Regions from separate parts of the Psychrobacter sp. M4 genome, predicted to be linked through region 2. Evidence: riboswitches for the same ligand, from Rfam matches in the RefSeq annotation. Region 2 holds a riboswitch; each other region holds the start of a gene.
What was found. A riboswitch is a leader RNA that binds a small molecule or an ion and turns the genes downstream of it on or off. The one in region 2 is predicted to bind thiamine pyrophosphate.
Positions count from the first base shown of each region.

Region 1: another riboswitch for thiamine pyrophosphate. It lies ahead of tenA (thiaminase II); the one in region 2 lies ahead of thiC (phosphomethylpyrimidine synthase ThiC).
Region 3: another riboswitch for thiamine pyrophosphate. It lies ahead of thiM (hydroxyethylthiazole kinase); the one in region 2 lies ahead of thiC (phosphomethylpyrimidine synthase ThiC).

Region 1 covers NZ_CM146740.1:1,409,304-1,412,586, forward strand. The annotation lists gene ACR63N_RS05895 (YbeD family protein) at 1-141, opposite strand, end outside; gene ACR63N_RS05900 (class I SAM-dependent DNA methyltransferase) at 353-1,051, opposite strand; gene tenA (thiaminase II) at 1,111-1,758, opposite strand; TPP riboswitch at 1,906-2,022, opposite strand; gene rpoD (RNA polymerase sigma factor RpoD) at 2,257-3,283, opposite strand, start outside.
Region 2 covers NZ_CM146740.1:145,106-148,388, reverse strand. The annotation lists gene argH (argininosuccinate lyase) at 1-1,176, shown strand, start outside; gene ACR63N_RS00640 (oxidative damage protection protein) at 1,250-1,540, shown strand; TPP riboswitch at 1,636-1,770, shown strand; gene thiC (phosphomethylpyrimidine synthase ThiC) at 2,016-3,283, shown strand, end outside.
Region 3 covers NZ_CM146740.1:958,608-961,890, reverse strand. The annotation lists gene ACR63N_RS04145 (cysteine protease StiP domain-containing protein) at 1-499, shown strand, start outside; gene ACR63N_RS04140 (HpcH/HpaI aldolase/citrate lyase family protein) at 603-1,655, shown strand; TPP riboswitch at 1,672-1,760, shown strand; gene thiM (hydroxyethylthiazole kinase) at 1,816-2,616, shown strand; gene thiE (thiamine phosphate synthase) at 2,630-3,283, shown strand, end outside.

The DNA.
Region 1 (3,283 bases), 1.3 Mb from region 2:
GGGGAACTCCCACAGCTCAGGGTTTTGAATATCGGTTTTTTTACCTTTTAAAACACCATCGTTGGCGACCAATTCGGTTACTTTAACTTCTCTTTTAGTCTCTTGGTCTTGATTGGTGTTGTTTTTTGGATCATCACTCATAGTAGTTACCTTGTTTTTATTGAAATGATAGCTTTCGGGTTAATAATGTTATCTAGTGTATTGACTATTTATGATGATGGTGTGGTCATTATTCAAGTGCTACGATAGGTGTGAGCTATAGTAGATGCTCTAATTTTTTTACCAATAACATTTTATAAAATGCTTTTTTGTTCACAGTATAGGCCGCAGACTATAAGGCCAAATTGGTAAGCTATTTTTTATAGCCACAAATGGCTACATAGTCGCCGCGCTGATAACCTTCGATCACTTCTTGCACGTTATCATTGGCATACATAGGATGCGTCAACAATGTTTGCGCGTATTCAAAACCTGTAAACCCACTGGCCTGCATGGCCCTGATTTTCTCCTCAGAGGTGCGCCAGTTTGCCGATTTTACCAGTTCAATGGGATAAGGGTCATTAGGGGTGATATGCGCAAGTAGCGGATGCGTCCAAGTATCTAAAGAGGCCGCTAGATTGTAAAGAGTGGCAAAACCGCTCTCTTTTGGCACATCAATGAGTATTAATTTGCCGCCAGTCTTTAGGGCAGCAAACGCCTTGTTAATACATAGATCCAAATCGCTGATATAACTGACACTGCCATTAAACAAGATAGTATCAAATTTACTAGGTTCGATGACGCACGCTTCAGCAGGACTGATATCAACTTGCAAGCCACGTTTTTCAGCGATCGCTGCCATATCCTTTGAAGGTTCGACCCCATACTTGATAGAGATATCAAAATCCTTTGCTAATAGCATCTCAAAGAGCCCGCTACCACAGCCTATAGATAGTATTTCACTATCCTTGTCTAAAAAGTAGGCGACCAGTTTTAGCTCACTGGCAAGTAAGTTTTGGTTATTTAAGAACCAGCTGTCATAAGCGTTTGCGTGTTCATCAAATACAGCCATAAGATTTCTCCTCAGGTTTGGGTGTTAAGTGATCGTAATTTTCTCTAACAACTGCTAATTTAAGACAGCTCTAAAGCCATCTGCCAGAAATTAACTTCCATACGACAAGCGGTATTAAATAACTGCTGCAACTTGTTGACTTGAGAGGGGACAGCTTGTGTCAAGAGCTCATTAATCTGAGCTTCATTTTGTACTGTGATGGCTTGAAACTCATCACTAGCAAAGACATCGATCCATGGCTGATAAGGGTTATCAGCCATGAAACCTTGGGCCTTGAGGCGTTCGCCAATCTCGCCATAACCCATCAAACAAGGGGCAATAGCGGCATAAAGTTCAATAAGAGAGCCTGACATAGCTGCATCTAGAAGATAGCGGCTATAAGCGATGGTTGCCGCAGATTCAGGGGTATTCTCTACCTCTTCAAGACTCATACCCCACTGACGACAAAAGTCCAAATACATGCCAATTTCTAGATCAAGCATGGCATTGATACCGGCTTGGCCCAGACGCATTTGTGCCAAAGTATCACTTTTATAAACACTCAAAGCCATCACTCGAGTGTAGTGGAGCAGGTATAAGTAATCTTGCTTTAAATAGTGGCGAAAGCTGTCTGGAGCAAGCGTGCCTGTCGCTAGCTGATTGACGAAGTTATGATGAATGTAATCATTCCATATAGGACAATTACGGCGTAACGTTTGATAGTCCATAGTGCTCACTTACTTTGATAAAAATATTGAGTAAGCAAATAGCGGGAAACAATAAACAAGCACGCACAAAAAAAGCCTTGCCGGTTTATATTATATAAACTGGAAAAGCTTATATAAACTGGCAAGGCATCGTTATGTGCTGAGTAATAAAGATTCACGCTTGTTTCCTACGTCAGTGCTAACTGCATCAGGTTCGCGGGTATTTCTCAGCGATGATTTTAGATATTGCTAAACTCTAAAATCAAAGCACCCCGACAAGGTTTTTTAAGAATTTTTGATAAAAGCTGAACAACTAAGTTTAAGACGTTTATCGTAAAGCTATGATAAACGAATCTAGCTATAATTAGCAAGAAGAGAAGAGTCAGGAGCCAAAAGCAAGAAGCCAAAAGCAATAATAGACAGAAGGGCAACAGGGGTTATAACCTGATTTAAAACTAGGCATAAAAAAAGCTGAGACACGCTCAGCTTTTATGCTTTTACAATTAATCTAGTTATTTATTAATCATTCTCTAAAAAAGAGCGCAGATGCTCAGAGCGTGACGGGTGGCGCAGTTTACGTAGTGCTTTGGCTTCGATCTGACGAATACGCTCACGAGTGACATCGAACTGCTTACCGACTTCTTCAAGGGTATGATCGGTTGGCATATCGATACCAAAGCGCATTTTGAGGACTCGTGCTTCGCGCTCAGTCAGATTGCCTAGTACATCGCGAGTGGCCTCGCGTAGACCTGCTGAGGTCGCATCATCAACTGGACTTGAGATGGTTGAGTCTTCAATAAAATCGCCCAAATGCGAATCTTCATCATCGCCGATAGGGGTCTCCATAGAGATCGGTTCTTTGGCAATCTTGAGCACTTTACGTACCTTGACTTCATCCATCTCTAAACGCTCGCCTAATTCCTCAGGAGTTGGCTCGCGTCCCATCTCTTGTAGCAGCTGGCGTGATACCCGATTAATTTTGTTAATAGTCTCAATCATATGCACCGGTATACGAATGGTGCGTGCCTGATCCGCGATAGAGCGAGTAATGGCCTGACGAATCCACCACGTAGCATAGGTTGAGAACTTATAACCCCGGCGATACTCAAACTTATCGACCGCTTTCATAAGACCAATGTTACCTTCTTGAATCAGATCCAAGAACTGCAAACCACGATTGGTATATTTTTTAGCAATAGAGATCACCAGACGCAAGTTAGCTTCGACCATCTCTTTTTTGGCGCGGCGCGCTTTAGCTTCACCAATAGCCATACCGCGGGCAACATCCTTCATATCATGGATTTCCATGTCGAGCTTTTGCTCATAATCAAGGATTTTGCGCTGTAATAAGATCACATCATCAACGACTTTTTCTAGGGTTTCGCTAAAGGCTGGGCTACCTTTTAAGCGTTCAGTGAGCCAATCGACGTTGGTCTCGTTGCTTGGAAAGGTCTTACGAAACTCAGCACGCGGCATACGGCCACGGCGGATGACCAGACGCATAATTTGACGTTCGTGTTTGCGCACATCATCGTAGACATCATGC
Region 2 (3,283 bases):
ATTGAAGCGGGCGAATTCAATTGGTCTACTACCCTTGAAGACGTGCACATGAACGTTGAATCGCGCCTGACTGATATCGTAGGCGCAGTCGGCAAGAAACTGCATACCGGACGTAGCCGTAACGATCAGGTAGCAACCGATATTCGTCTTTGGCTACGTGAAGAGACCGATAATATTATTGCGCTACTGGTGCGTTTGCAAAGCGGCTTGCTTGATTTGGCCAAGCAGCATACCGATACGATTATGCCAGGCTTTACCCATCTGCAAACCGCGCAGCCAGTAAGCTTTGGTCACCATGTAATGGCATGGTTTGAGATGCTCTACCGTGATACCCAACGCCTTGTCGACGCGCGGCGCCGTATTAATCAGCTACCGCTTGGCAGCGCCGCTCTTGCTGGCACGACTTTTCCAATAGATCGCACTATTACCGCTGAACTGCTCGGTTTTGAAGGTATTTGCCAAAACTCCTTGGATGCGGTCTCTGATCGTGACTTTGCTATTGAATTTACCTCCGCTGCGTCCATTTTAATGATGCATCTATCGCGTATGAGCGAGGAGATTATCCTATGGATGTCGGCGCAGTTTAACTTCGTACAAATACCAGATCGCTTTTGTACCGGCTCCTCAATCATGCCGCAAAAGAAAAACCCTGATGTGCCGGAGTTGGTACGTGGCAAAGCGGCGCGGGTCTTTGGACAGCTGATGACTTTGCTTAGCCTGATGAAAAGCCAGCCACTGGCGTATAATAAAGACAACCAAGAGGACAAAGAGCCGCTATTTGACTGTGTGGATACGTTGACCGGCTCGCTCCTCGCTTTTGCTGATATGCTGCCGAACATTGTCCCAAACAAAGAGAATATGCGTGCGGCCACTATGAAAGGCTACGCAACGGCTACTGATTTGGCCGACTATCTAGTGCGTAATGGCGTTGCTTTTCGTGATGCCCATGAAGTAGTTGGTAATACTGTCGCTTTGGCTATAAAGGAAGGCGTTGACTTGAGCGATCTGTCTTTAGCACAGTTGCAACAATTTAGCACTGCGATCGGTGATGATGTGTTCGACTTTTTGACGCTCGAGGGCTCACTGGCTGCCCGTGATCATTTAGGTGGTACTGCGCCCAATCAAGTCAAGCAAGCCGTTATTAATGGTCGTGCACGCCTAAAGGCTTTCGCTTAATTGGATCAAAACAGTAGACAACCAAACCCACTACCAAACTAATAATTATCACACTAATAATAGGGAGTTACTCATGGCTGATACTTTTAATCCCCAAGCTAATACAGTTTTTTGCCGTAAATACAAGCAAGATCTACCAAAAATGGTCAATCCTCCTTTTCCCAATAAAAAGGGACAAGAGATACAGGAAACAGTTTCTGATAAAGCATGGCAAGAATGGCTTGAGCAGCAAACTATGCTGATCAATGAAAACCACCTTAGTATGATGGATCCTGAAGCTAAGAAGTTCTTAACAGAGCAACGTGAGAAGTTTTTAAATAACGAAGATTACGAGCGCGCGCAAGGCTGGACGCCTGAGAAATAAGTTTATTGCTGTTGTTTTTAGAACTACTACATAAGCCAGCTGACAAATAGCTACTTATCCTCATAAAAGTTTGCTAGTATAAAAGACTCACAACACTGACAGACTCGGGGTGCGGTGTATTTTAGTTTAACTGCTTTTTAAAAGCACTTAATCAAAGTACATTCGCTGAGAGACCACCCGTTGAACCTGATGCGGTTAATACCGACGCAGGGAAGTCTTCAGCAAAAAGTTTACATACAAGCGACGCGCAGAAATGCCTTTTTCATAGTCACTGTTTTATTAGTCATTGCTTTGATACAGCTTTAACTTTAAAAGTGATAATAGATAAAAGCGACGTCTAATTATTGATTAAAACCGTCTATTACTATTCGCTTTATTACTTTGACCGTTTTAACTCAATCAGTTTTGTTTGTGAACCTTTGCTTCCTCCGCGCTCTGCGGTGTTGCTTTTTTAAACAACACGCTAGGAGCACCTATGACGACTCAAGCCCCCACTCAGACCAAAAAATCAACCAAAGCCGATGCTTTAAAAACACCTGCCCATCGTCATCAAAAAGACGCTCGTTTTGAAGAGGACGCGCGCGATTTACATCGCATTCTTCCAGCCTCCAAAAAAGTCTATATCCAAGGCTCAAGACCAGATATTCGAGTGCCAATACGCGAAATCACTTTGGATCCCACACCTATTCAAGGCGTCGATGCGTCCAATTGGGAGCAAAACCCGCCTTTTTATACCTATGATACCTCAGGCGTATATACCGACCCTACTGTTGATGTCGATCTCACTAAAGGTCTGCCAAAACTGCGCGAAGGCTGGATAAAAGAGCGCGGTGATATCGAAGAGCTTAGCGGTCTATCTAGCTCATACGGTCAAGCGCGTGCTCGCGATATCACTACTGCTAATCTAAGATTTGCCCATATCGACAAACCGCGCCGCGCTAAAACAGTCGATGGCAAAGCAGGTAATGTCACGCAAATGTATTACGCGCGCCGCGGGATTATCACCCCTGAGATGGAATATATCGCCATTCGTGAAACTCAAAAGCAGCACGAGCAGACTGATATGCGCCAGCATGACGGTGAAAGCTTTGGTGCCAATACCCCTGAAATTATCACCCCTGAGTTTGTCCGTAGTGAAGTCGCAGCTGGTCGCGCCATTATCCCTAATAACATCAACCACCCTGAATCTGAGCCGATGATTATCGGTCGCAACTTTTTGGTCAAAATTAATGCCAATATCGGTAATTCAGCGCTTGGCTCCTCTATCGACGAGGAAGTCTCAAAAATGACGTGGGCGACGCGTTGGGGCGCGGACACTATCATGGACTTATCTACAGGTAACCATATTCACGAAACCCGTGAGTGGCTGATTCGTAACTCGCCTGTGCCTATCGGTACGGTGCCTATTTATCAAGCGTTAGAAAAAGTCGATGGCGTAGCAGAGGATCTGACATGGGAGATATTCCGTGATACTTTGATCGAACAAGCTGAGCAAGGCGTCGATTACTTTACCATTCACGCTGGTGTGCTTTTGCGTTATGTACCGCTGACTGCCAACCGCTTAACGGGTATTGTCTCACGTGGTGGTTCTATCATGGCGCAGTGGTGTTTGGCGCATCACAAAGAGAGTTTTTTATACACTCATTTCGAAGACATCTGCGAGATTATGAAGCAGTACGATGTCGCGTTTAGTCTTGGTGATGGACTGCGCCCCGGTTGTCTGCAAGACGCTAACGATGAAGC
Region 3 (3,283 bases), 810 kb from region 2:
GGCAGCAAGCATCGATGACTGGCTTATTCCCTCAGGACTGCTCAATAGTACCGTATCAGGACTGATATCACGTACGCTATATACCGAGCCGCAATTGGGGCTACATCGCAGTGTATTTTATGATAACTTAGTAAGTATAGATCACAGTTTGGCATTTATCGATCATATCGATGCTGTACGGCAGCGCCTAACCTTACTACCGCAGCGTCTACCGACCTTTAAACAACCACGCTACCAAACCGCGGCTTTAATCGATGAATTGGCAACGTATTATCGAATTGATAATCGCAACCGTATCAAGCCAACTATTGCAGAAGCGACACGGGCGATACTGCGCCGCGATCCTGAACGTATTTTGCTTGCAAGTGCTGACCACCAAGATACAGTACTGCTACGTCATTTATGTAAGGAGCGCGATATTGCTATTAGTGTGTTAGGTGCTAAAATACTGCCCTACCAAGCCATCACCTTGATCAAACAGCGCATGACAGAGAGTTAGTTATCAGCTATCAATATAAGTGTTTGCTGTTCTTAGCTCTGCATGTTTGACCTTTATACTCATTCTAATCCCTATACTCATTACTATTTAGATAGCCGCTATTATGCCAGATAAACCATCCAGTCTTTATAATTATACTCAGTCCTATGAGCATCTCGTTACTGAGCGTCATGCGATGCTAAGGCCACAGACTCATCACCCGTATCAGCTGGGTGCTAGCCTTTATATGCCTGCCACTCGCGAAGATATTTGGCAAGTGATTAAGCGTGATAGATTGCCGACAATCAATAGTATTATTATTTGTTTAGAAGATGCGGTCAGTCATACTGATGTGGAGCTTGCCATGATACGCTTGCAAGAGCTGCTTGCTACTTGGGCGGCGCATGTCGATAGCATCAATGAGCCTTCAGAACCTACAGATGATCAAGCAAAGCAGCCGACGCGTCCTTTAGTATTCGTACGCGCGCGTAATCCTATAATGCTACAAAAGCTCGCGAACTTTAAGCATATTGAGCTGCTCGATGGTTTTGTATTGCCCAAAGTCGATATGTGTAGCTTGTCTGATTGGCGACTGGCTTGTCAAAATTTGAGCCGAGATCAACTATTGATGCCGACACTTGAGACAGCAGCTCTATTTGACCCCAATCATAATCAGGAACTGGCCATTGGTTTTAAAGAAGCTTTTAACCAGCCTGTCTTTGCGCTACGGATTGGTGGCAACGATTTATTTGCCGCGCTGCGCCTGCGTCGTCCCAAAAACAGTATCGTCTATGACACCCCAATTGGTACGCTTGCCTATCAGCTACTCGGCTGCTTTGTACCGCATGGTTTTTATCTAACAGCGCCCGTGTTTGAGTATTTAGATGAGCCTATGCTATTTATGCAAGAGCTTAATCGTGATGTTAGTTTGGGACTGGTGGGTAAAACGGTTATTCACCCCAGTCAAATTGCGCTAGTTCAACAAGCTTACTGCGTGCCAATGAGCATCTTAGATGAAGCACAAGCGATCCTGCATGAGGAAGCCAAAGCCGTATTTAAATACAACAATACTATGCTCGAGCCTGCCACACATCGGGCTTGGGCAACTGAGATCGTTAATCGCGCGCAAGTATTTGGTACGATTAATGATGGCAATATTGATTATAAACCGCTATAGTAATACCAGTAAATAACGTTATTCACAGGGGCGCCGTAAGGCTGAGACGTACCCTTTGAACCTGATCCAGATCATACTGGCGTAGGGAGTGTATAGCAATCATCATCTCTATCATGATTCTATGTATTTTCCTGCCCATCATTTTAACCATGGAGGGGAAATGCAACCGCAATTGATACATTCTTGTTTTACCTCATTTCGTAATACAGTACCTTTAGTACATAACATCACTAATTTTGTCGCTATGAATACCGCTGCTAATGTTTTATTAGCCGCTGGTTGTTCGCCTGCGATGGTGCATGCTTTCGATGAAGCACCAGAATTTGTGCATTTAGCAAATGCTCTCACCATTAATATTGGTACGCTATCTCCTGAATGGCTAGCCAGTATGCTTGCTACCGTCAAAGTCGCTCATGAATCAAATATCCCTTGGGTTTTAGACCCTGTTGCTGTCGGCGCTACCACTTACCGCCGGCAAAGCTGTGAGCAACTATTAGCATTCAAGCCCGACATTATCCGTGGTAACGCCTCAGAGATTTTGGCGTTAGCGGGTATGGGTAGTCAAAGTAAAGGCCCTGACAGCGGTGATACCGTGGAAGCTGCCAAAATAGCGGCTGAACACCTCACTCAATTTGCCAAAGTAGTCATCGTAACGGGCGAGATTGACTGGGTCACTGATGGCTTACAGCAATGGGCGATTCAGCACGGCGCACCTATGATGACCAATGTGACTGCAATTGGCTGTGCGCTAACAGCTCTTATCGGCGCTTTTGCTGGCGCTAATCGTGATCATTTGGCAGCGGCAGCAATCAGCGCTTTATGCTATTACGGGCAAGCGGGCGAGATCGCTGATACCAATGCTAAAGGGCCAGGCAGCTTTTATGTCGAGTTTTTAGATGCGCTTTATATCTTGGATGCAAAGACAGTTTCTAAAAACGCTAGAGTGACTGAACATAAATAAAAATAGGTGGAATATGACTAAACATACTACTCAAACGCTAAGCAAACCCAGCGATGCATTGAGCTTATATTTGGTGACCGATACTGCCATGTGCAGCCAGCGCGGCCTGATCGATACCGTTTGCGCCGCTATTGAAGGCGGAGTCACTATGGTGCAATTGCGCGACAAACACAGTAGCGATGAGGCGTTATATCGGATAGCTTGTCAGCTTAAAGAAGCGATCGCTGGACGCGTGCCGCTGGTACTCAACGATAGAGTGCATATTGCCAAAAAAGCTAAGCTGGATGGCGTACATTTGGGTCAGGGTGATATGTCCATCACTAAGGCGCGCTCATTGTTAGGCGCAGACGTTTGGCTGGGACTGTCTATTAATACGCTAGAGGAATTAAAAGTCGCCCAATCAAATCATCTTACGCAGCTAGATTATTTTGGTGTGGGTCCTGTGTTTGCCACTCAAACCAAGCGCAATCATGCTACTCCTATTGGTATAGAAGGTCTAGCAAAGTTAGTCGCTGCAAGCCAGCTGCCCACTGTCGCCATTGGCGGTATTGATCAAAGTAATGCGGCGCAAGTCTATGGTTCAGGGTGTAATGGTATCGCTGTGGTATCTGCGATTTGTGCGGCGCAAAACCCTCAAGTCGCTGCTAAAAACTTATTAGGAGAGCAA